4 regions of the Paenarthrobacter sp. CC6 genome follow, and region 3 is predicted to be linked to each of the others. Evidence: predicted binding sites of a transcription regulator. Region 3 holds the regulator's gene; each other region holds the start of a gene.

Region 1 (5,084 bases), on a different contig from region 3:
TCCACCAATTCGGCCCGGCGCAGGCCACCACCGCGGACCCACAGTTTGTAGGCCACGAACAGGAGTACCAGCCAGGTTCCGCCAACATACAGCGCAACCCGGGTGTCCTCGAAGACTCCGAGGATCACGATGACCATCGCCATGAACGCCATGGTCAGGATGGACGCAGCAGGCCAGAGCGGCGAGCCGAATTCCGACGCCGGCAGGCCCTTGCGCTTGATCTCCCGCTTCATCGCGACGTGCGAAACCAGGATCATCACCCAGACCCACACGGTGGCGAAGGTGGCGATCGAGGCAATGAGCACGAACACGTCTTCGGGGATGACGGCGTTCAAAACGACGCCCACCAGCAGGATGCAACCCATCATCACCACGGTCATCCACGGAACGCCGTGGCGGGAAATCTTGCTGAAGCTCTTGGGCGCGTGGCCCTGCTGCGCCAGACCAAACAGGATGCGCCCGGCCCCGAAAATGTCGCTGTTGATCGCCGACAGCGCGGCGGTGATGACCACGGCGTTGAGGATGTGCGGAGCGGCCGGGATGCCCAGTCCGTCAAAGATCTGCACGAACGGGCTGCCGCTGCTGCCGATCTCGTTCCACGGGAAGATGCTCATCAGCACGCCCAAAGTCAGCACATAGAACAGGAGCACGCGCACGGGCACGGTGTTGACGGCCTGCGGGATGACCTTTTTGGGGTCGGCGGCTTCGCCCGCGGTGATGCCAATCGTTTCGATCCCGCCAAAGGCAAACATCACGACGGCGAACGCTGCCAGGAGCCCTTCGAATCCGTTGGGGAACAAACCGCCGTGGTTCACGAGGTTCCCCAGCCCCGGTGCCACGCCACCGCCGTCGCCCGTTTGGAAACCGAACACGATGATCGCCGCACCGCCCACGATCATGGCGATAATCGCCACCACCTTGATCAGCGAGAACCAGAACTCAAGCTCACCAAACACCTTCACGCTGAGCAGGTTCATGGCGCCCAGGAACAGGATGATCGCCAGCACCCAGATCCATCTGTCCACCTGTGGGAACCAGAAGCCCATGTAGATACTGAAGGCCGTGACGTCGGCGATTGCCACGATCGCCATTTCGAACACATAGGTCCACCCGGTTACGAAACCGGCGAAAGGCCCCAGGTAGCGGCTCGCGTATTGGCCGAACGAGCCGGACACGGGGTGTCGGACGGCCATTTCGCCAAGCGCCCGCATCACCATGAACACGGCCGCGCCGCCGATGATGTAGGCGAGCAGGACGGCCGGTCCGGCCTTTTGGATGGCGGATGCCGAGCCGTAGAACAGGCCGGTGCCGATCGCGGATCCGAGTGCCATGAAGCGGATGTGACGGACGTTGAGGCCTCGGCTGAGCGCCGTACCTGCGGCTTGGAGGACAGAGCTCTCCACAGCCAGCTTGGTTTGTTGCATAGTAAAACCTTCTCGTCTTTGGGAGGGGATCGCTATCCAGCAGATCACTTTTGACGGCCTTGTGATCGGACTCACGGGTGATTGGTGTCTTTGATCGCAGACACCATGCTGTGGGTCTCATCAGAGGGTGGTAAAAGTCATAGTTCCCGGTCGGATATGATGACCGCGGACAGCTCTTCAACACGGTCAGGCATCCCTCGCATTTCGCGTCGCCCCCTTTGAACTCTGTGCTGACTCTTGCATCTGTTACTTGGGGGACTCATGATTTCCGTAATCCGCGCTACCCGACGCCGTTGGGCAGCTGCCGTTGTTGCCGTAGTGGCCGGGGCATCCTTGCTCTTTGCCGCACCCGCGCAGGCCTATGACGTGCCGAATTTTGAGGTTCCGAACGCCTCGCAAGCTCCCGTGCCTTTCGTGGAACGGGTGAGTGACGCCGCTGGCGTGGTTGAGCTCTGGAAGACCGGCGGTCCCGCAATCCGCACCGCCGCCGCTGCCGCCTTGGTGGGTGGGCCGGACGCGGTCCAGGCATTCCTCGACGGCGGGCAGGACGTCGCGCTGGCAGCTGACCGGAAGCAGCTGGTCACCGAGCTGACGACACGGGGGAGCGAGCATGTCAGGGAGAGCGCCGTCAGGGTACTGGCGACTAACGACCCCAGCGTGATCACGAGCTTCCTGTCAAAGGGCTGGGCCGGCGCCTGGGATCTCGACCTGCGGATAACGGCCACTCGGTTCCTCAACTACGAAGGCCCCATCCGGATGGCTGCTTCCAAGAGCCTGGACAACGGCAGTGAGGCTGTCGAGAAGTTCGTTCTCGAAGGCTGGCAAAAGACCGCTCAGGGCCAGGATCGTGAGGCAGTAACCTACCTGACCAATTCGCCCATTGCCGCCGTCACTCGCGGAGCGCAGGCTGCTCTGGACACCTACGACCCTGAAGTCCTTGCTACATACCTGCGCTACGGTCAGTTCGTTGCCGCAGCGCAGGACCAAAAATTGACTACGGTCACCAAATCACTCGACGCTGTGAGGGCAGATATCGCAGCCAACCCTGCTGGCTCGGCAGCCGTGGCGGATCGCGCGAAGACTGCTCTGGAGAACGCGCGACACGCCGTTGATGGCCCCAAGAAGACCGACCTGAGGCGCTTGCTGGAAGAGCGGGACTATCGCTTCTCGCAGGCTTGGCCCAAGCAGGCCATAGACAAAGCCCGGCTCGCATCCCAAGAGCCCGCCAAGGCTGCATTCAAAAAGGCCGCCGCCGAGCTTCCGGCTTTGCTGTCGACGCTAACGGCCCCTGGAGCTGATCTTGATCCTTTGATCATGGAAGCCCGCCAGGCCACACTGGACCTCGCATTGGTGGGTACGCCTGAAGTGCGGAAGGCAGCTGAGGCTGCTCTGCTGGGTGGGAACTCTGCCGTCAAGGACTTCATTGCCGATGGTCACGGTCTCGCGAGCGAACAGGACAGTGCAGCCTTTGTTAACGACAGGCAGCGTGCTTTCCAGCACATGGCCGCGGGCGGCGTGCACGTGGTCCAGGCTGCTAAGGACGCTGTTAAGTCCGTCAACCATGCAGATGTCCGGTACTTCCTCGAGTACGGACACTCCGACGCGCAGTACTTGGATAACTCGGAATTGGCCGACGGTCTCATAAGGCTCGATTCTCCGGAGCTCCAGACTGCTGCTGGCGTAGCGATGGCGGGCGGGCGAGCGGAACTTCAGGCATTTGCATCAAGCGAACAGTTCACTGCTGCCGAAAAGGACGCGGCGAATGCCCGGCATACCGCCGCCGTAAACACCGCTCTCGCAGAGCTGTCGCGGCTCACTGACCAGGCAATCCTCGACGCCGGTAGGGCGGCTGACGCTGCGAAGGCCGCTGAAGCCGCACGCCAAGCCGAGGCCGCACGTCAAGCTGAAGCCGCACGCCAGGCCGAAGCCGCTGGTGGGCAGCTTGCGGCCGGCAGCGTTGATGCATCGCAGCATTCCGGAACAGGTGCAGCCCCGATCGTCATTCCGTGGCCGCGCGAGTACGCTCCCGCCGTCGGACTTGCTGAGACCGGAGCTGTCACGGAGTCCGTAGAAAAGCCCGCAGCAACACCGTCCGCCACACCGAGCATTTCCGTGCCGCCGACGACCTCGGCAGCAAAGGGCTCCACCTCGGTGGATTCCCAGTCACAGGAGGCGGCTGCTCCGATGGCTGCTTCTTCCGCGGGCATGAGTGGCTGGACCATCGGCCTCATCGTGGCACTGGTCCTGGCAGCAGCTGGAGCCATCACGTTCCTGTTGCGCCGCAAGGGTCCCTCCCCAGACGAGGGATAGCAGGCAACGCCTCCGGGCAGTCGGAAAACGTCGTCGGAGTGTCCGGTATACCGGACACTCCCGGCGGCCCGGTGCTGGTCAATGCCTTGTGAAAGGTGCACGCTTGAGTACGGGATACCGGACAGTATGCTCCGGCGCCCCTCAAGATCACCCAGCAGCGAGGAACCATGACCACCACGCCCACCGCGCCCGGCAAGGCCACGTCCAAAGTCCCGGCTGCCGAAAACACCTTGCGCATCCTGAAACTGTTGGCTTCGCGGCGAGGGCCGATGGCGGCGTCGAATATCGCCACGGCACTGGGCCTGCCGCGGTCCAGTGTCTACCACCTTCTGGGCGTTATGGAGGCGAACGGCTTCGTCCTCCATCTGCATGAGGAGCAGCGCTACGGGCTCGGCATCAGTGCCTTCGAACTCAGCTCCGCCTATTCGCGGCAGGAGCCGTTGTCCCGGCTGGGTCGCCCCATGCTGGCGTCGCTGGTTGACGTCATCGGCGAGAGCGCACACCTGGCTGTGCTCCATGGCCGCGATGTCCTTTACATCGTGGAAGAACGTGCCAAGAACCGCCCAAGCCTGGTGACCGACGTCGGGGTTCGACTTCCCAGCCACCTCACCGCGTCCGGTCGGGCAATCCTCGCCGCCTTGCCCAAGTCGCAGGTCCGCGCCCTCTACCCGAACGCTGCGGCCTTCACGTCCCGGCACGATGTCGAGTTTCCCATCATGAAGTACTCCGCCTTGTCGTCCCATTTGGACCAGGTGCGCCAGCGTGGCTACGCCACGGAAAACGGCGAAATCACTCCCGGGTTCGGCTCCATCGCCGTCGCCGTGACTGACCACGTTGGATGGCCGACGGCGGCAGTCGCCGTCACGTTCCTGGAGGACAAAGTGCCGGCTGAGCAATGGCCCGTACTGGCCGCGCGGATCAGGAAAGCCGCCGACGAACTGTCGGTCCGGATCCATGGTCGCCCGACGGCGGGCTGACGCTTAGTAAGCGCCGATGCACCCTAGCGGCTGCCCGGCCCGGGGGAGTCGCGTTCAACCATGGCGCGGAAAGCTTCCAGCTCGCCCCGGAAACTGCCCCGGTAGGATCCCGTGGCGAAGAGTCGTCCCACCACCGTGGACACCAGTCCGCGTGTTTCGAACAGCTGCTGGATGCGCGTGCCACCACTTTCCGAGGTGAACGTGACATCCGATTCCCCTTTGAGGATCGCGTTGCCGAAGCGGGTGCGGATGTGCCGCGGCCGTTCCGCAGCGATGACTTCCGTGGGACTCGCCATCCGGCCGAACCACACCGTATAGCTGCTGCCGGCCTGGTCGGTGGAGCCAACGAGATCGGTCACGCGTGTGACGCCGC
Region 2 (5,923 bases), on a different contig from region 3:
GAGCTTTTCCGCTGCACAGCATCACGGCAGAGGGTGCATCGGAAGCGACCTGGATAGAAGCACTGCTTCGCTTCGCCCCGTCGGTCCACGACTATCATGCCGGCCTGGGAATCGGCGTGGACGTCTCCGCTGCGTCCCTGGCAGACGTCGGACTGCAAATGCGGATCAACCGCCGGGTCCATGGGCGTTTCGGGCTCGACACCTGGTCCTGGCTGACGCTGCACATGGCCGGCAATCTTTTCAGGCTCGGCAGGCTGCAGTTCCATCTGGTGCCTGATGAGGGTTACGCCTCGGGCTGGGTGCTGGGTGTGCATATCCCCGAAGACGGCGGGCTCTCCCCCGCTTTGGTGGACGAGAGTTTCGCAGAGGCCCGGGATTTCTTCGCACGCCATTTTCCTGACAAGCCGGTGGCAGTGGCCACCTGTGACTCGTGGATGCTCGATCCCTATCTGGCAAAGCGGCTGCCAGAGAGCAACATCGCCTCATTTGCCCGCCGCTTTACCGTGGACCGCTGCACGGACGCAGCTACGGATGCCGTGTACTTCACCTTCCGGCAGCGCGGCATGCACGACCTGGAGAAGCTCCCGCGGGAAACCTCACTTCAGCGCGTAGTTCTGGAGAGAATCGACGACGGCGGCACTTGGCAACTCGGGCATGGTCACCTGGCGTTGTAGATCGTCTGCTGATCCGGGCAGGAAGATAGAACGCTCTTCATGGCGTCTTTCTCCGCTTGGGTGACCCACAACCGGTAGGCCGTCTTCACCGAGATCTGCCGGGCAACGTAGTGGCAGCGGAAGTTCTTGTTGGCCGGCAGCCACGTCGCGGCATCGCCGGCGCCTTTCTTGACGTTTGCCGGACCATCCGCCGCAATCAAATTCAGCGGGTCGTTGGCGAGGGTCTGCCTCTGCTGGATGGTCAGCTGCTGGGCGCCTTTTTGCCACGCGTCGGCCAGCGCCACCACATGGTCGATTTGCACGGCGGAGCTGGTTTCCTGGCCCCTTGTGAAGGATATTTGCCTTCCCGTGTAAGGCTCGTTCAACGTCCCGGAGGCCACCTTGCAGGAGGAGCCGTCCATGAACTTGACTGCACTCAGGTCGCGCCGGAGGATGTCGTTGCGGGTATCGCAACCGTTCCGGTCCGCATCGGCCCACGCCTGTCCAAAGGCGGCCCTGTCATAGTCCGTTTTCGGCGCCCGCCCTTTGACCGGCAACTGGTCCAGGGCCTCCGAGGCCTTTTCGGATACGACCGCCGCCGCGCCGCGCACAGGCTTCATCCATTCGGGGTTGTAAACCGGGGCTTCGCTGGGGCCGGACTGCGGAGGTTGAGCTGCTTCAAACTGGCCCACGGTGAAGAACCAGGACAGCCCGGCGACAATGGTAGCGGCAGCCAGTGCCAGAACCGCCCACGCTTGACGGGAACGGCGGCGGGCGCGTTTATAGGCGGACCAGGTGATGCTCAAGGGACTCCATCCAACGGGGCAGGCAGTGTCTTACGAGCGTAGGACACGGCCCCGACAGTCAGAGTCGGTATCCACAATGTGTAGGAGAAGTCACACTACACAGAGGGTGAAAGAGCAGGTTATTGCTCGCGCGCCACGCGTTGGAGGTCCTCGGCGGCAAGAGCCAGCAGGCCCCGCAGTTGTTCCACGCGCTCGTCGGTGACGTCCCCGGCAGCATTGGCCGCAACAGCTTGGTCCAGAAGCTTCTGGGCTTGCTTATGGTTGGCCTTGGCGACGTCCAGGGCGTGCTCCAGCGTGGTCTCATGTTCCATCGTTGATTCGTTTTCCATGAGACCCATTCTGGTCAGGTTTCCCGGCCGTTTCCAGTGACCCGGCCGGGAAACCCGTGTTAACTGCTGTCGACCTAGGCGCCGGCCGTTTCGAGTACGGCAATGGGAGCGATGACATCCCGGGCCGGGAACGACGGCGGGTTCACGCCGGCCATTTCTTCCATCACACGGACAACCTGGCAGGAGTAGCCGAACTCGTTGTCGTACCAGACGTACAGCACGAGGTTCTTGTCGTTGGAGATCGTGGCGAGGCCATCGACGATGCCGGCCCGACGGGAGCCGACGAAGTCCGTCGAGACTACATCGGGAGAATCGATGTAATCGATCTGCTTGCGGAGATCGGAATGCAGAGACATTTCACGCAAGAAGTCGTTGACCTCGTCGCGCGTGGTGCCCTTCTCCAGGTTGAGGTTCAGGATGGCCATGGAGACGTCCGGGGTGGGTACACGGATGGCGTTGCCTGTCAGCTTTCCCTGCAGTTCGGGAAGGGCCTTGGCCACTGCCTTGGCGGCACCGGTCTCCGTGATCACCATGTTCAGCGCAGCGGAGCGTCCGCGGCGGTCACCCTTGTGGAAGTTGTCGATCAGGTTCTGGTCGTTGGTGAACGAGTGAACCGTCTCGACGTGGCCGTGAATGATGCCGAACTTGTCGTTGATGGCCTTCAGCACGGGAGTGATGGCGTTCGTGGTGCAGGATGCGGCGGTGACGATCTTGTCGTCGTCACTGATGTCGCGGTGGTTGATGCCGTGAACAATATTCTTGAGGTCACCCTTGCCCGGCGCCGTCAGCAGGACGCGGGCAACGCCCTTGCTCTGCAGGTGCTGGGAGAGGCCATCGGCGTCGCGCCAGCGTCCGGTGTTGTCGACCACCAGGGCGTCCTTGATTCCGTACTCGGTGTAATCAACAGTTGCGGGGTTGTCCGAGTAGATGACCTGTACCTGGACGCCGTTGGCGGTGATGGTGTTGGCTTCCTCATCCACGCGGATGGTGCCTTCGAAGGAACCGTGAACGGAGTCGCGACGCAGCAGGCTCGCGCGCTTCACGAGGTCGTTGTCGGCGCCCTTGCGGACCACGATGGCGCGCAAGCGCAGGCCGTGGCCGCCACCGGCCTTTTCGATCAGGATGCGGGCCAGCAGACGGCCGATACGCCCGAAACCGTAAAGAACGACGTCGGTGCTGGTGCGGTCGTCAGCGCCGCGCTTGCCAACGATCTCGGCGAGCTCGGAGCGCAAGTACTCGTCCAGGGAGGCGCCATTGCCTTCTGCCCGGTACTTTTCCGTCAAACGTGCAATATCAATGGCTGCTGCGCCGAGCTCCAGCTCGGAAAGGGCGTTCAGCAGGGGTGCCGTCTCCTCGAGCAGGAGCTCGTGGTTGCTCATCCGGCGTGCAAAGCGGTGGGCCTTGAGGATGTTCATGGTGGACTTGTTGATCAAGCTCCGGCCGTGGATGCTGGTGACCACGTTGTTTTCCCGGTACAACCGGCCGATCACCGGAATCATGGCCTCGGCGAGAGCCTCCCGGCCCATCCACTTATCAAGACAAGAATCTGACGTCTGGCTCACAGAACTACCTTCCTTGGGTCAACCACATACGTCCTCGTATGCGGATGGCGGCGGCCGCCCGGAGTAGTCCTGCGGCACATGCGCCGGCGGGCTTCGGTCCACCCACAGCGCCTTGAACGAGAGCAAAGAAAATCCGCCGGCTGCGAACGCAGTCCCGGCGGCAGAACATCTACGTTCAGTAACCATTCTAGGCGGGAAGGCCGGGGCATGGTCGTCCCGGAGGCGTGAAATCACTCACACGCCCGTCATTCAGGGAGTCATAAATGGATGGGTTGACCGATACGCCGGGTTCTGTCATCCCCTTCCGTTACCGGAAAGGGAGAGGCGGCCATCCATCTACGAACGCCGTTGCCGACGCCCTCCAGCAGCCTACCCGGACACTCGGGCGAGCAGCCCTCGAACGTGTCCTGTCTGGCCTTGCTCCGGGTGGGGTTTACCTAGCCTCCCCGGTCACCCAGGGAGCTGGTGGTCTCTTACACCACCGTTTCACCCTTACCTGCTGCCCCGGTGCAATACCGGGACGCAGGCGGTCTGTTCTCTGTGGCACTGGCCTGCGGGTTACCCCGAGTGGGCGTTACCCACCACCCTGCTCTGTGGAGCCCGGACGTTCCTCGAGCCACTTTCGTGACGCGCGGCCGCCTGGTCAACCCATCCGCCGTACAGTCTACCGGCGTCCAGGACGGCCCAAGTCACCGGTAATATCGACTGGTGCTGATTCTCCTGCCGCCCTCAGAAGGCAAAACCCCCGCCCTCAAAGGACCTGCCATCGAATGGGAGTCGCTGAGCTTCCCGGAACTGAACCCGTACCGGGCCAAGGTCCTTGAAGCTCTGGGGACAGTGAGCGCGCACGAGGACGCCCTGGCGTTACTGGGCGTCGGCGCCTCGCTGCGGGACGACGTCGAACGTAATACCCGGCTGCACGCCGAACCCGCGGCTCCCGCGCACCAGGTCTATTCGGGAGTCCTGTACGACGCCCTCGGCTTCAAGACCATGACGCCGGCCCAGCGCCGCAAGGCGACGGAGTCCATCCTGGTTGTTTCCGCTTTGTGGGGAGCCATTGGCTTTGGTGACCACGTGCCCGCCTACCGTCTGTCGATGGGAACCGCACTGCCCGACGTCGGACGCCTCGCCTCCTATTGGAAGCCGCAGCTGAACGCCGCCCTCGCCCAGCGGGTCGACGGCGAACTGCTGGTGGACTGCCGCTCCAGCACCTACGCCGCAGCGTGGGCTCCCCCGGCCGCACAGACGGTGAACGTCAATGTGTTCAACGAGGCGAACGGCAAGCGCACCGTGGTGAGCCACTTCGCCAAGCACACCAGGGGTGAGTTGGCACGGCATCTGCTGACCAGGCGCGGCAAGGCTCCGGAAACTCCGGATCAGCTCCTGAAGGCCGCCAGCGAAATCCGGACCGCCGAACTGGTTGAGGGCACCGCCCGGAAGCCACACGCCCTGAACATCATTCTGTCCAACTAAGGCCGTGCCCGGGTCAGGTCAGTTCCACTCCGCTGAACGGACCAGGATGACGCCGGAGTCCGGGCAGAAAACGATGTCGTCCTCCGCTGCGGCTTTGACCTCGGCAAGGTCACCTGGGCTGAGCATCATCCCCGAGCCTTCGGACTTTCCGTGGAACAGCCGGGCAGCACCGACTCCACGCTTGGCGATGGTCTTTTCGTACACCGCGAGCATCCCCGGGTCCAGCGCCTCGGCGAATACAGCCCGTTGCCCGCGAACCACTGTCTCCTCGGCCGCGATCTCCGCGATCGCTTCGTCCAGTTCAGAGCGGATGCTGCCGAACGAACCCTGGATGTCGTCAACAATGGCTTGCTGGGCAGCCTGGCGTTCACGCAGGGTGTCCAGGCGCTCCAGGATCTCAAGCTCAACGTCTTCAAGGTCCGAACGGCGCTTGTTCAGCGAGGCGATGTCGTTCTGCAGCGCCACCAGGTCCTTGGACAACCCGGTTCCGCTGTTCAGCCGGGTTTCATCGCGCTCGATGCGGGACGCAACCTGTTCGACGTCGGCTTCCGCGCGGCGCAGTTCGGCTTCGGCGTCATGGACAGCGATTTTGGCCGCCCCGAGTTCACCGTTGGCCACACTGAGGGCGTCCGTCAGGTCAGTAATGCGGGGATCGTTTTCCAGCACCTTCCGGCGGCCCGCCAACGACTTGAGCTTGGCATCCAGCCCCTGCAGTTCAAGCAATTTCAATTGTTCTGCCGGTGCTGCTTTCGCCACGCTTACCTCCGCTTGTCGCCGCCGGTCCTGGAGATCAGGTCCGGCCCTTTCCTAGACTCTAGTCGCCGCCGGGAGTCAGTATGAAGTCCCAAGGGTCACTGTTGGTACTGCTGACGCGGATATCGACGTCGTAGCCCTGGTCAGCGAGCACGTTGCCCAACGCTTCTGCGGCGGCTGGAAGCCACAGCCATTCACTCGCAAAGTGCGATACGTCAATCAGGTACGGCCGCCCGTTGGTGGCCCCCTCACGCGCTTCGGAGGCCGGATGATGCCGCATGTCCGCTGTGACGTACACATCGGCATGGTTGGCCCGGACGGCGTCGAACAAACTGTCCCCGGCGCCG
Region 3 (5,923 bases):
AACGCCTCGACGTGAAAGGTTGTTGTCCATGTCTTCCTATGCCCCCGGAGTGCTGGCCGCACCGGGAAGCAGCGCGGCGGCAGGTTCGCTGTACTCAACCCGGATAATTCGGCCGTCGTCGTCGAGCGTCAGGGACGTAAGCGACGTCAAAGTGCATTCACGTTTGCGGGGATCGTGCGCCAGGCGACGGCCCTCAGCCGTGAGCCGTGTTGACCAGATCGGCAGCTGGTGGCTGACCAGGATGGCCTCGGCGCCGTCCCCGCCAAGTTCGATTGCCTTGACGCGGGCATCCTCAACTGCAGCCAGCACGCGGGCTGCCTGCTCCTTGTACGGCTCGCCCCAGGAGGGCCGCATTGGATTCCGGAAGTAGAACCAGTGCTTGGGCTTCAGGAACTCGCTCTTGGTGGGGTGGAGTCCCTGGAAGTGGTTCTCGGCTTCAATGATGCGCGGCTCGACCGTGATTTCGAGGTTCAGTGCTTCCGCCGTCGGCATGGCCGTCTCCTGGGCACGCGTCAACGGAGAGGCCACCAGATGGACTATCTTCGCACCCTCGGCGGCGCGGGCAACAAAGTGGTCGGCCAGCATACGGGCCATCTCCCGGCCACGCTCGGAGAGGTGGAACTCCGGCAGGCGACCGTAGAGGACGCCGTCGGGATTGTGGACCTCGCCATGGCGAAGCAGATGGACAGTTGCTTGGGGCATGTTTACCAGTTTCTCAAAGAAGCGGGGCGATCCGAAATCTTCTACCGCAAGTAGAACTCAAAGTTTTCCGTAAATGTTCCGTGGAGTTGGAATAAAAGATGCATATGCATGTTTATACTAGACACGAAGCTCGGTTGACGCTTCAAGCAATTGGTTCAACCGGGCAAGCACGCAGTACCTTCCACTACCTATAGGAGCAACAACCATGATGACCCTCCCCGCTTCCGTCACCACCGGCACCTGGACCCTCGACGCTTCCCACAGCGAGATCGGCTTCACCGTCCGCCACGCAGGCATCAGCAAGGTCCGCGGCCAGTTCAAGGACGCTTCGGCCACTTTGGAAGTCGGCGAAACCCTGACGGACTCCAAGGTCTCCGCAACCATCCAGACAGCCAGCTTCGACTCCGGCGATGTCAACCGCGATGGCCACGTCAAGGGCGAAGACTTCTTCGACGTCGAGAAGTTCCCGGAAATCACCTTCGTGTCCCGCCACGTCAAGGCCAACGGAAACAGCTTCGACCTCGTGGGCGATCTCACAATCAAGGGCGTCACCAAGGAGGTCTCCATCGAGACCGAATTCAACGGCGTTGCAGTAGACCCGTTCGGCAACACCCGCGCAGGCGTCTCGGGCGAAACCACCATCAGCCGCAAGGACTTCGGCCTTACCTGGAACGCAGTCCTTGAAGCCGGTGGCGTCTTGGTCAGCGACAAGGTCGTCATCAACCTCGAACTCGCGTTCATCGCTCCGGCCGCAGCCTGATTCCAGAACACCCCGGACGGCGTCCCTGCCCAGCTTCGCGCTGCAGGGGCGCCGTTTCGCATACACATGAGTCACCCGGCCATTGTTCGGCAAACACCCTGTATTTAGCTGCGAGTTGGCTCGGAATTTCCTATGCAACCTTCAACCTGCGGTCTACAGTGATGCCATGAGTACCCCAGATGAAGCACCTCAGCCACAGCAGCCCGGCCCCCAGCCACCGCAGCCAGGCAATGTTCCTCCTGCGGGCTACCAACCTCCCGGCGGTTACCAGCCTCCCCAAAGCGGATCTGTTCCGCCAGGTGGCTACCAAGGGCAGCAAGGTTACCAACCTCCCCCTGCCTACCAGCAGCCGGGACAACCCGCCTACACAGCACCGGCCGGCCCGAACCCCGCACCGCCCGCCGGACTCGGCTATAACGCGCCTCCGCGGAACGTCTTCGGTTTCGACTTCAACAACATCGCCCAGAGATTCCGTGACACCACGGGCGTCCCTAAGACCCTCACCACGTCCTACTGGCTGTGGATTGCCGCAGCGGCACTGGGCGTCATCGCCAACTTCGCCAATATCTTCATCTACCGCGACTACTTCGGAGCCCTGGCCATCGGGACGGGGATCTTCAACTTCGTCTTCAGCATCATCATGGCCGCCGTCTACGCCTTCATCGCCATCCGCATGAAGGAGGGCGCCCGGTGGGCCCGGCTGGTCCTCTCCATTTTGGGCGGCTTCGCGGTCTTCTCCCTGCTGTTCCTCCTGATCACTTTCAACCTCGGGCTGCTCAGTTCTGCGGCCGCTGTTGCCGCAGCAATCATGATGTGGCTCCCGGAATCGCAGAAACACTTCGTTTAGCACTTGCTGAGCATGAAGGCCGCGGCCGGATCCCCAGGGATTCCCGCGGCCTTCATCATGAAGACGTACGCCAACATGATGATTTTCCCTGCCCTCTTGAAATTCCTGCGTGTGGTATGCAGCGGCGCGGGACCCTGGGGGTACGGTGGAAGCAGAACCACGCTGGGGGCAGGGTCACTTTGCTGATCCCGGCGGCCGTACCTGCAGTCGAACAAGCAAAGGAATGCCATGAGCAACCCTCCATACCCGCCGTCGAACCCGGGCGACTCCAACCAGCCTGAGCAGCCGGGCACGCAGCCCGCTGCACCACAGTACGGCCAGCAGTCCCCACCGCCGGCAGCTCCGCAATATGGCCAGCCTGCAGCACCGCAGTACGGCCAGCCTGCAGCACCGCAGTACGGCCAGCAGTCCCAGCCGCCAGCGGCCCCACAGTACGGCCAGACCGGCGCTTCGCCCTATGGCCAGGCGCCCCAGTACGGTCAGGACACCAACTGGCCGAGCCAGCAGCCGGGTCCTGCCACAGTCCCGCAAATGGTCAACATCGCCTTCTGGTTGATTGTCGGCGCAGGCGCAATCTGGCTGATCTCCATCCTTATTTCCATGGCGGCACTGAACGACCCCTCCTTCAGGAGCATGTTCGAAGACCAGATGTCGGCCGGCGGCGCCGCGGATGTCCGCTTTGAAGACGTCCAGGGCTTCATCGTCGGCGTCATGATTGCACTCGGTGTCATTGGTGCCGGCCTGTACGCACTCGTTGCCATCAACGTCCGCAAGGGCAAGAACTGGGCCCGCATCCTCGGCACGGTCCTCGCCGCGCTCTCGATCTTTGCCCTCGTGCCGCTCAGCCTGGCGACGCTTTCAGCACTGCTCGGAATCGTAGCCATCGTCCTGCTGTACCTGCCGGCGTCGGCTCCGTACTTCCGCAAGACACCGCAGTTCGGAAACCCGTACCAGACTCCCTCCGGACGCTAAAGCGACAGGGTTCCAAACACACCACTACGGGCGCGGACCCGGCGAAGGCTAAACAGCCTGGCCCGGGGTCTGCGCCCGTTGTGCGTGGTAGGCAAGAATCTGCAGCTCCGTGGCCATGTCCACTTTCCGCAGATTCACGTGCGGCGGAACTTGCAGGAGCACCGGAGCAAAGCTCAGGATGCTCCTGATGCCGGCGGCAATAACCCGGTCACACACTGCCTGCGCCACCGTGGCCGGCAGGGCAAGCACCACCATGTTCGTGTGGGTTCGCTCCAGGACCCGCTCAAGCTCGGCTGAGTCGCTGACGCGCAGCCACCCTACCTCGTTGCCTATCACCATGGGGTCCGCGTCGAAGATGGCTACGACGTCGAATCCCCTGGACTCGAAGCCGCCATACCGGGCCAGGGCCTTGCCGAGGTTGCCGGCACCGACGATGGCGACTTTCCAGTCATGGGTCAGACCCAGCGCCGCGGCGATGTGACGGCTCAAGTACTGGACTTCATAGCCGACCCCGCGCGTGCCATACGAGCCTACGTACGAGAGGTCCTTGCGGAGCGTGGAGGAACTGACGCCTGACGCCTCGGCCAGCGCTTCGGAGGAGACGCGCTCAACTCCTTCGGCCAAGAGCGAGTTCAGCGCACGCAAATAGAGGGTCATCCGGGCCACAGCCGCGGGCGGGATCTGCTTTGCCGCAGGTTCGTTGTCCCCGGATAGTGCTTCCGCGGACGGTTCCAGCGCAGTCACGGTATTCTCCATTGCGTCGCTTTGTTGTTCCACTCTATGACCCCCGGCCGGACTCAACAAAAGCCGCTACATACGGGCAAGGCCACCCTCAGCCCTCCAGGGCTTTCTTCAAGGTGCGGGTCAGCCGGGCCTCGTCGATCTTCCAAAAATCGCGCTGGACACCGTTCACCAGCACCACCGGAATCTCTTCCGCGTAGCGCTCCTGAAGTTGAGGATCGGCGTCGATGCGCTGTTCAGACCAGCTCAAGCCGAGGCCCGCAGTAACGCGTTCGACGGCGGCGCGGGCGTCCGTGCAGAGGTGGCAGTCAGCTTTGGTGAGGAGGACGACGTCGGGAGTAGCCATGTGATTAACGGTAACCGCCCCACCCCTCCCTCACACCCCACCCCCTTCAACCCCACCCTCCCTCACACCCCACCCCCTTCAATTCCAACCCTCCATCACACCCCACCCCCTTCAACCCAACCCTCCCTCACACCCCACAGGTAAGGGCCTTCGAGTGCGCCCTCAACGCGGGGTACCCGCCATTGACTAGACTCAAGGCATGCCCGAGGAGAAGAACGTCGCCGTTGCCGCTGCTGCCCAAGCGCAGAAGCACAGCGGCGAAGCTGCTTTCTTCGACGTCGACAACACGTTGATGAAGGGTGCGAGCCTCTTCCACGTCGCACGCAAAATGTATGAACGCAAAGCCTTTACCTTGCCGCAAGCGGCCGGGTTCGCCTGGAAGCAATTTAAGTTCGTGATGCGCGGCGAGAACATGGAGGACGTCCATGCCGTTCGCGACTCGGCCTTGACCCTGGCGGCCGGCATCACCGTAGATGACATCAAAGCCCTGGGCGAAGAGGTCTACGACGAAATGATCGAGTCCCGGATTTGGCCCGGAACGAAGGCTCTCGCAGAGCAACATCTCCGGGTGGGCCGTAAGGTCTGGCTGGTGACGGCGACGCCGATCGAGGTTGCCACCGTAATTTCCACCCGGCTCGGGCTCACCGGTGCATTGGGGACCGTGGGTGAAGTGCATGAGGGCATGTACACGGGGAAATTGGTCGGAGACATCCTGCACGGACCGGCCAAGGCGGTCGCCGTGCAGTTGGTCGCCGACCGGGAGGGCCTGGATCTGGACCACTGCTGGGCCTACAGCGATTCCGCCAACGACATCCCGCTTTTGACAATGGTGGGGCACCCCGTCGTCATCAATCCTGACGCCAAGCTGCGACGCCATGCCCGCGACAACAACTGGCCCGTATACGACTTCCGGTCCGGTCGACGCGCGGCAACCCTCGGCCTCAAAGCCGCCACCGTCGGAGGGGCGATCTACGGCCTGTGGCGCGGCTTCTCACGATTCCGCGGCCCCCGCCTCTAGCGTCGCCAAACCCTCCCTCACATCCCCACTGCTTGAACCAAACCCTCCCTCACATCCCCACGGCTTGAACCAAACCCTCCCTCACGTCCCCTCATGCGGGCAGACCCGCCTGTGGATAACTTCTGCGCTCACAGCCGGATCCGGGTAACAATGCCGTATGCAGATACCGAAACCCGTTCCGTCCCAACTGGGATCCGCTCCGTTCACTCTTGACGAGGCCAAGGCTGCCGGTCTCGCGCCGCGCAATCTCTGGAACCGCGTCAGCATTGAAGCAGTGAGTAAAGGTATCTACCGACCGTCGGATTGGGACTTCGACCTTGAAGCAGCTGCCCGATCGCTCTCGGTCGCGAGTCCAGGGGCCTGGATTTCCCACGTCACTGCCGCCCGGCTGCACGGCTTGCCGCTCCCTCCGTGGCTCGCCGGTTCCAATGAGCTGCACCTGAGCAAGCCTCGAAATCTGCCGGCCGTGCGGCGAAAGGGCGTCTCCGGGCATAGCGTCGTAGTGGCGGAGAGCGAGGTCGAGTTGGTCCGAGGGTT
Region 4 (5,923 bases), on a different contig from region 3:
GGATCTGTGCGAGGTCGCCGCTCGTGTCCGGCGATCTCGCGCAGCCCCAGCGTCCGCAGCGCTGTTCCGGCGAAGTCAGCTAACTCCGTAGCTCGGCTCGCGCTTCTTGATCCAGCCGACAACCAGCACGGTGACCGGCACGAACAGGAACTCCACGGCGGTCTTGTAGACGAAGCCCACCAGGACGTAGTTGACGAACGAGCCGGCGTCGGTGATGCCGATGACCGACGCCGCGATGCTGCAGAAAATCAGGGTGTCCACGAACTCGCCCACCACCGAGGAGCCCATGAGGCGGGCCCACAGGCTCTTCTCACCCGTGCGTGCCTTCATCTTCACAAGGATCCACGAGTTGATGGTCTGGCCGGCCAGGAACGCAAGCAGCGACGCGAGCACGATCTGCGGCACGGGACCGAGGGCGCCCTCGATGGCGGCCTGCTTGGCGGTTCCGTAGTCGTCGTTGAAGCCGGGAAGGATGATGATTACCCAGTAGCAGAGGGATGCGAACACCGAGAGGGCAAAGGAAGTGATGATGGCCTTGCGTGCCACTTTGAAGCCGTAGACCTCGCTCACGACATCGCCCAGGATGTAGGCCAGCGGGAACAGGAAGAACCCGCCATCGGTGATGATCGGCCCGAGCACCACACCCTTCGAGGCGCCGATATTGGACAGGATCAGCACCACGGCCATGACGGCAAGCATGATGCCGAAGTACGGTGATCCGATCGAGGCGAAGCGGGGTGCAGGCTTGCTCAGCGTGCTGGAGCCGGAGGGCGAGGGCATGGGTCATCCATTTCGTAGTGGTTCGCGCAGGCATCCTGTTCCGAGGAGCCCCGCTGTATTAGCACTGGGGTGGTGGGGCATGCAGCCGGCACCTCCACCATTCTCCCACCCCCTTCAACCAAACCCTCCCTCACACCCCACCCCCTTCAACCAACCCCCTCCCACACCCCCCACCCCCTTCAACCAACCCCCTCCCTCACACCCCACACCCCCTCCTCTTTTGAACACGTTCAAGAATGTGCCATACTCATTTCTGAACACGTTCAAAATTTCCGTCAGGAGCACTGCATGGCCGCGAAAAGTGAGCAGACCCGCCAACTGGTGGCCGACGTCGCGCTGAAGATGTTCCGCGAGGTCGGCTTTGAAAAAACCACCATGCGCGCCATCGCCCAGGAAGCCGGGGTGTCGGTCGGCAATGCGTACTACTACTTCGCGTCAAAGGATGAACTGGTCCAAGAGCTATACATCCAGGTACAGGATGAGCATGCAGTTGCCGCAGCGCAGGCACTCGAAAATGTCCAAGACCTCGCGGGCCGGCTCAAGGCGGTCCTCCACACCGGAATTGATGTCATGGCGCCGTATCACCAATTCGGTTCCGACTTCATCTCAACGGCCATCCGGCCGACGTCCCCTGTCAACCCGTTCGGCGAGGCGTCCACCGCCGCCCGCGACGCTTCGCTCGCGATCTTCCGTTCCGCCGTCGAGGGTTCCTCCCCCGCGGTCGCTAAGAAACTGCGCGCCGATCTGCCCGAATTGCTGTGGCTGGCATACATGGGCGTCGCGTTGTTCTGGGTTTACGACAAATCCGCGGGCCAACGCCGCACGCGAAAACTGATCGACGGTGCGGCACCGCTGGTGGCTCGTGGATTGTCGCTCGCGAAAATTCCCGGAGTGAGCAAGGTGTTTGACGACGTCCTGGGACTCGTCCGCAGCGTGAAGGAGGACTCGTGATGACCCGGACCGTGGTGATCGCGGGCGCGAGCGGCTTCATCGGCAGCTACTTCCGACGGCGGTTTGCTGATGACGGATGGCAGGTGCGGACGGTTGGACGCGGCCCTTCGTCTGACGCGCAATGGAACGACGACGGCGCCATCACCAAGGCGCTGGACGGCACGGAACTGCTGGTGAACCTCGCCGGACGATCCGTGAACTGCCGCTATGACGAGCGCCACCGTCAGGAAATCCTGGACTCCAGGGTTTTGACCACACGGGCATTGGGCCGGGCCGTTGCTGCATGTGACGAGCCGCCCAGGACCTGGATCAACTCAAGTACCGGCACCATTTATCGGCATGCCGAGGACCGTCCGCAGTCAGAGATCTCAGGCGAACTGGGCAGCGGGTTTTCCGTCGACGTTGCCCGGGCATGGGAAGACGAGTTGGCGTCGGCTGTTGTGCCGGAGACCCGGAAGATTCCGCTCAGGATTGCGATCGTGCTGGGTCCCGGCGGCGGGGTCATGACTCCTTTCCGGAACCTTGCGCGGCTGGGTTTGGGTGGGCACATGGGGCCCGGAAGGCAGAAGTTCAGCTGGATCCATGTGGAGGACCTGTTCCGGACAGTGTTGTTTCTCCACGAGCGGCCTGAGCTGACCGGTCCGGTCAACGCAGCGTCACCCTACCCGGTGGACAATCGGGAGCTGATGGCACTGGTTCGGCGGAGCCTTGGTATTGCGTTTGGCATCCCGACGCCGTCGTGGCTGCTCGAGGCTGGCTCTGTTCTCATTCGGACCCAGACCGAGCTGGTGCTGAAGAGCCGGTGGGTGGAGCCCCGGAAACTGCTCGACGCGGGGTTCGCATTTGAATACCCATCGTTGGCCGGTGCGCTTAACGAGATCGCCACGGGGCGCCCCAAACCCTCACTCACGTAACCACCCCATCCGCCCAACCCTCACTCACGTAACTATCCCATCCGCCCAACCCTCACTCACCAAACCGCCCCATCCGCCCAACCCTCACTCACCAAACCGCCCCATCCGCCCAACCCTCACTCACCAAACCGGGAGCAACTATGAACGATGACAGTTGGGCGGACGAGTCCGAGTACGGACTGGTGGCGCTTGGGTCGCGGAATAGCCGGCGATACGGATCGAAAGACCCGGTAGTGATCGGAGGCGGAGGCCTCGCTGTCGGCGTCGCGGTGGCGCATCTGACTTTCTGCCTGTTGCTTGCAGTCCAGTCACCGGGGGGCTGGGCCCTCGTCTTCTTCATATACAGCCTGATTCCAGTGTGGGCTATCGGTGTTACGGCCGGATCTCTGCTCGGCCTCGTCCTGCGACGCATCACCAACCAATGGATCCACGTGGCGGTCTTTTTCCTCGCCCCGTTGCTCGTCTGCGCGCCATTCGGCGGGCTCTCCCCGAACGGCGCGATCTTCTTTTCAATGTCCATAGCCATTGCAGCTGGCTTCGGACGGCTCGCAGTCTGGAAGCTCGTTCGCATCAATAGGCCCCTCCCGATCATGGACGGATGGATGTGAGCAAGCGTCCCCACCAAACCCTAGGGATGTGAGCAAGCGCCGGTTGTACCCGGAACGGGACCCCCTCCACCTCACCCCGAAACCTAAGGAAGTGTTAGGAAATCCCCTCCCACGTTGGTTGTGCCGTGCATCACCCATAGTTTGGAATACGTCCTCTTCACCCCAAGAGGGCCTTTCTTAGTCGACGAAGAGCCATGCGCAAGGACGCCATGAGCACGAGCTTCATGGACAGAACGAACTCATGCAAGACACGGCTGCCGCATGCGCAGCCGCCAGGAAGGTTCATTGATGAGCACCCAACAAGCTGCACCTCTGAGCGAAGCCGCCCAGACACGCAAGGCAGTGAGCAACATCCTCAAAGGCTCCGCGGGCAACCTCGTGGAGTGGTTCGACGTATACGTCTACACCGCTTTTGCGGCGTATTTCCAGTCGCACTTCTTCAACTCCTCGGACGATCTCCAAGCCGGCCTTGAAGCGATGGCCGTGTTCTCGACGTCGTTCCTCATGCGCCCGATCGGTAGCTGGTTCTTTGGTCGCTACGCCGACCGCAAGGGCCGTAAAGCCGCGCTTACTCTCAGTGTGACCATGATGTCCGCCGGCTCGTTCGCCATTGCGATCATGCCGACCCAGGACGTCATCGGTCTATGGGCCATGATCCTCCTGGTCTTCATCCGCATGGTCCAAGGCTTCTCGGTGGGCGGCGAGTACGGAACCAGCGCCACCTACATGTCCGAGGCTGCTACGGCCAAACGCCGCGGCTTCTTCTCCAGCTTCCAGTACGTGACGCTGATTGGCGGCCAGATGCTGGCACTCCTGGTGCTCGTGATCCTGCAGAACACCATGAGCAAGGAAGACCTGACCGCGTGGGGTTGGAGGATTCCGTTCGCGATTGGTGGCGTCGCTGCCCTGGTAGTGCTCTGGCTGCGACGCTCCATGGAAGAGACCCTCTCTGCCGATCAGCTGCGCGCTGCGCACATCAAGGTTGAAGGCGAAGCCCAGCCGGGCACCATGAAGCTCCTGTTCACCAAGCATTGGAAGCCGCTGCTGATCTGCATCGGCATCACGCTCGGCGGCACGGTTGCCTTCTACACCTACACCAACTTCATCCTGAAGTTCATGAACGATACGTCCGGTATAGCCAAGACGGACACCTCCGTGATCAACTTCTGGGCGCTGTTCATCTTCATGCTGCTCCAGCCCGTCTACGGCATGCTTTCGGACAAGATCGGCCGGAAGCCGCTGCTGATCTGGTTCGGTGTGACGGGCGTTCTGTTCACGTGGCCTTTGCTCTCGGCGCTGGCCGGGACCAAGGATCCGTTCGTGGCATTCCTGCTGATGTTCGGCGGCCTGTTGATGGTGGGTGGCTACACGTCCATCAATGCCTTGGTGAAGGCCGAACTCTTCCCGGCATCCATCCGTGCGCTCGGTGTGGGCCTCGGCTACGCGATCGCCAACTCGCTGTTCGGCGGTACGGTTCCGCTGATTGGTGCAGCTTTGCAGAAGTCGGACCAGGTGGACCTGTTCTTCACCTACGTCACGGCGGCCATCTTCATCTCGCTGCTGGTGTACATCTTCGCGCTGAAGAACAAGAAGCCGACGCACTTGGATGCGGAGCAGGGCCACGCGTTCAAGGCCCGGGCCGCTGCAGACGACGACGGCGACAAGAAGGATCGCGTCAACGCCTGACTTGGCTGCCTCTTGGGGCCCGCTCTGCACTCTTTGGATACTCCGAAGGGCGCAGAGCGGGCCTCACAACGTTAAGCTCTAGTAGCGAACCCAACCAGCGAACCCAACCAGCGAACCCAACCAACGAACCCGACCAACGAACCCACCAGCGATCCCCGCTCAGCGAACCCCGAAGGACTACACCGTGCATGTGCTCATCGTCGAGGATGACGACGCCATGGCCTCAGCCTTGAGCGCCGCCGTCGCCTCTGCCGGGCACAAGCACACCCGGGTTTCCCGCGGCGAGGACGCGCTCCTGGCCCACCGTCAGCACGAGGTCATCCTGCTCGATCTGGGCTTGCCGGACCTTGATGGCCTGGACGTCCTCAGGAAACTCCGCCAGGTCACGCAGATCCCCATCCTGATCCTGACGGCCCGCGATGACGAGCGGAGCGTGGTCCTTGGCCTTCGCTCGGGCGCCGACGATTATCTGGTGAAGCCCGTGAAACTCGTGGAATTGCTGGCCAGGATCGAGGCGGTGACGCGCCGGACCAACCGCGGCGGCCAGGCAGCACCACACACTATCGCCCTCGGTGAGCTGGAGGTGGACCTCGACCGCCGTGTGGCATCGGTCGGCGGCAAGCAACTGGCCCTCACCGCCACGGAGTTCGACCTCCTGGGCCTGCTGGTCAGGCATGCGGGCTCGGTGGTCACCCGGGAACAAATCCTGGACGCGCTCTGGGGCGACGCGTTTCTTGCGCACTCCCGGTCGTTGGATGTGCACCTGACCGGTCTCAGGTCCAAGCTCCAGCTGCCCGGCTTCATCATCAATGTCCGGGGCGTCGGCTACCGCGTCGAGCAGCCGTGAAACTCCGGGTCCTGGGCATCCTCAGCCTGCTGGTGGTGGTGATTGTGGTGACGGTGTCCAGCGTGATCCTGACGTCGGCCAGCCGGGAGCTCACGCAGGAGCTGCAGATCAACAGGGTCGCTGCCCTCAACCGCTTC

The links. Region 3 encodes Rex, which represses fermentation and respiration genes when NADH is low (regulators of the CRP and FNR family bind a similar motif). Its sites were predicted from a motif close to CTTGTGAANNNNTTCACAAG; they were not measured.
Region 1: a site for Rex is predicted at 1,483-1,502, ahead of PV760_RS21335 (ALF repeat-containing protein). Genes of this name have one in related genera too.
Region 2: a site for Rex is predicted at 3,572-3,591, ahead of PV760_RS06705 (glyceraldehyde-3-phosphate dehydrogenase). Genes of this name have one in related genera too.
Region 4: a site for Rex is predicted at 1,031-1,050, ahead of PV760_RS12285 (queuosine precursor transporter). Genes of this name have one in related genera too.

The regions. Positions count from the first base shown of each region.
Region 1 covers NZ_JARDAN010000039.1:490-5,573, reverse strand. The annotation lists gene PV760_RS21340 (amino acid permease) at 1-1,424, opposite strand, end outside; gene PV760_RS21335 (ALF repeat-containing protein) at 1,686-3,734, shown strand; gene PV760_RS21330 (IclR family transcriptional regulator) at 3,902-4,711, shown strand; gene PV760_RS21325 (SRPBCC family protein) at 4,735-5,084, opposite strand, start outside.
Region 2 covers NZ_JARDAN010000006.1:404,458-410,380, forward strand. The annotation lists gene PV760_RS06690 (acyltransferase domain-containing protein) at 1-674, shown strand, start outside; gene PV760_RS06695 (HNH endonuclease family protein) at 659-1,459, opposite strand; gene PV760_RS06700 (hypothetical protein) at 1,579-1,788, opposite strand; gene PV760_RS06705 (glyceraldehyde-3-phosphate dehydrogenase) at 1,863-3,350, opposite strand; RNA gene rnpB (RNase P RNA component class A) at 3,615-4,001, opposite strand; gene PV760_RS06715 (YaaA family protein) at 4,059-4,823, shown strand; gene PV760_RS06720 (zinc ribbon domain-containing protein) at 4,842-5,579, opposite strand; gene PV760_RS06725 (Nif3-like dinuclear metal center hexameric protein) at 5,638-5,923, opposite strand, start outside.
Region 3 covers NZ_JARDAN010000004.1:131,308-137,230, forward strand. The annotation lists gene PV760_RS02260 (TlpA family protein disulfide reductase) at 1-30, opposite strand, end outside; gene PV760_RS02265 (histidine phosphatase family protein) at 37-702, opposite strand; gene PV760_RS02270 (YceI family protein) at 911-1,462, shown strand; gene PV760_RS02275 (hypothetical protein) at 1,629-2,309, shown strand; gene PV760_RS02280 (hypothetical protein) at 2,538-3,281, shown strand; gene PV760_RS02285 (redox-sensing transcriptional repressor Rex) at 3,330-4,037, opposite strand; gene PV760_RS02290 (glutaredoxin family protein) at 4,114-4,368, opposite strand; gene PV760_RS02295 (HAD family hydrolase) at 4,568-5,386, shown strand; gene PV760_RS02300 (DUF559 domain-containing protein) at 5,544-5,923, shown strand, end outside.
Region 4 covers NZ_JARDAN010000010.1:90,567-96,489, reverse strand. The annotation lists gene PV760_RS12285 (queuosine precursor transporter) at 76-780, opposite strand; gene PV760_RS12280 (TetR/AcrR family transcriptional regulator) at 1,069-1,731, shown strand; gene PV760_RS12275 (TIGR01777 family oxidoreductase) at 1,731-2,645, shown strand; gene PV760_RS12270 (hypothetical protein) at 2,786-3,253, shown strand; gene PV760_RS12265 (MFS transporter) at 3,542-4,939, shown strand; gene PV760_RS12260 (response regulator transcription factor) at 5,124-5,786, shown strand; gene PV760_RS12255 (sensor histidine kinase) at 5,783-5,923, shown strand, end outside.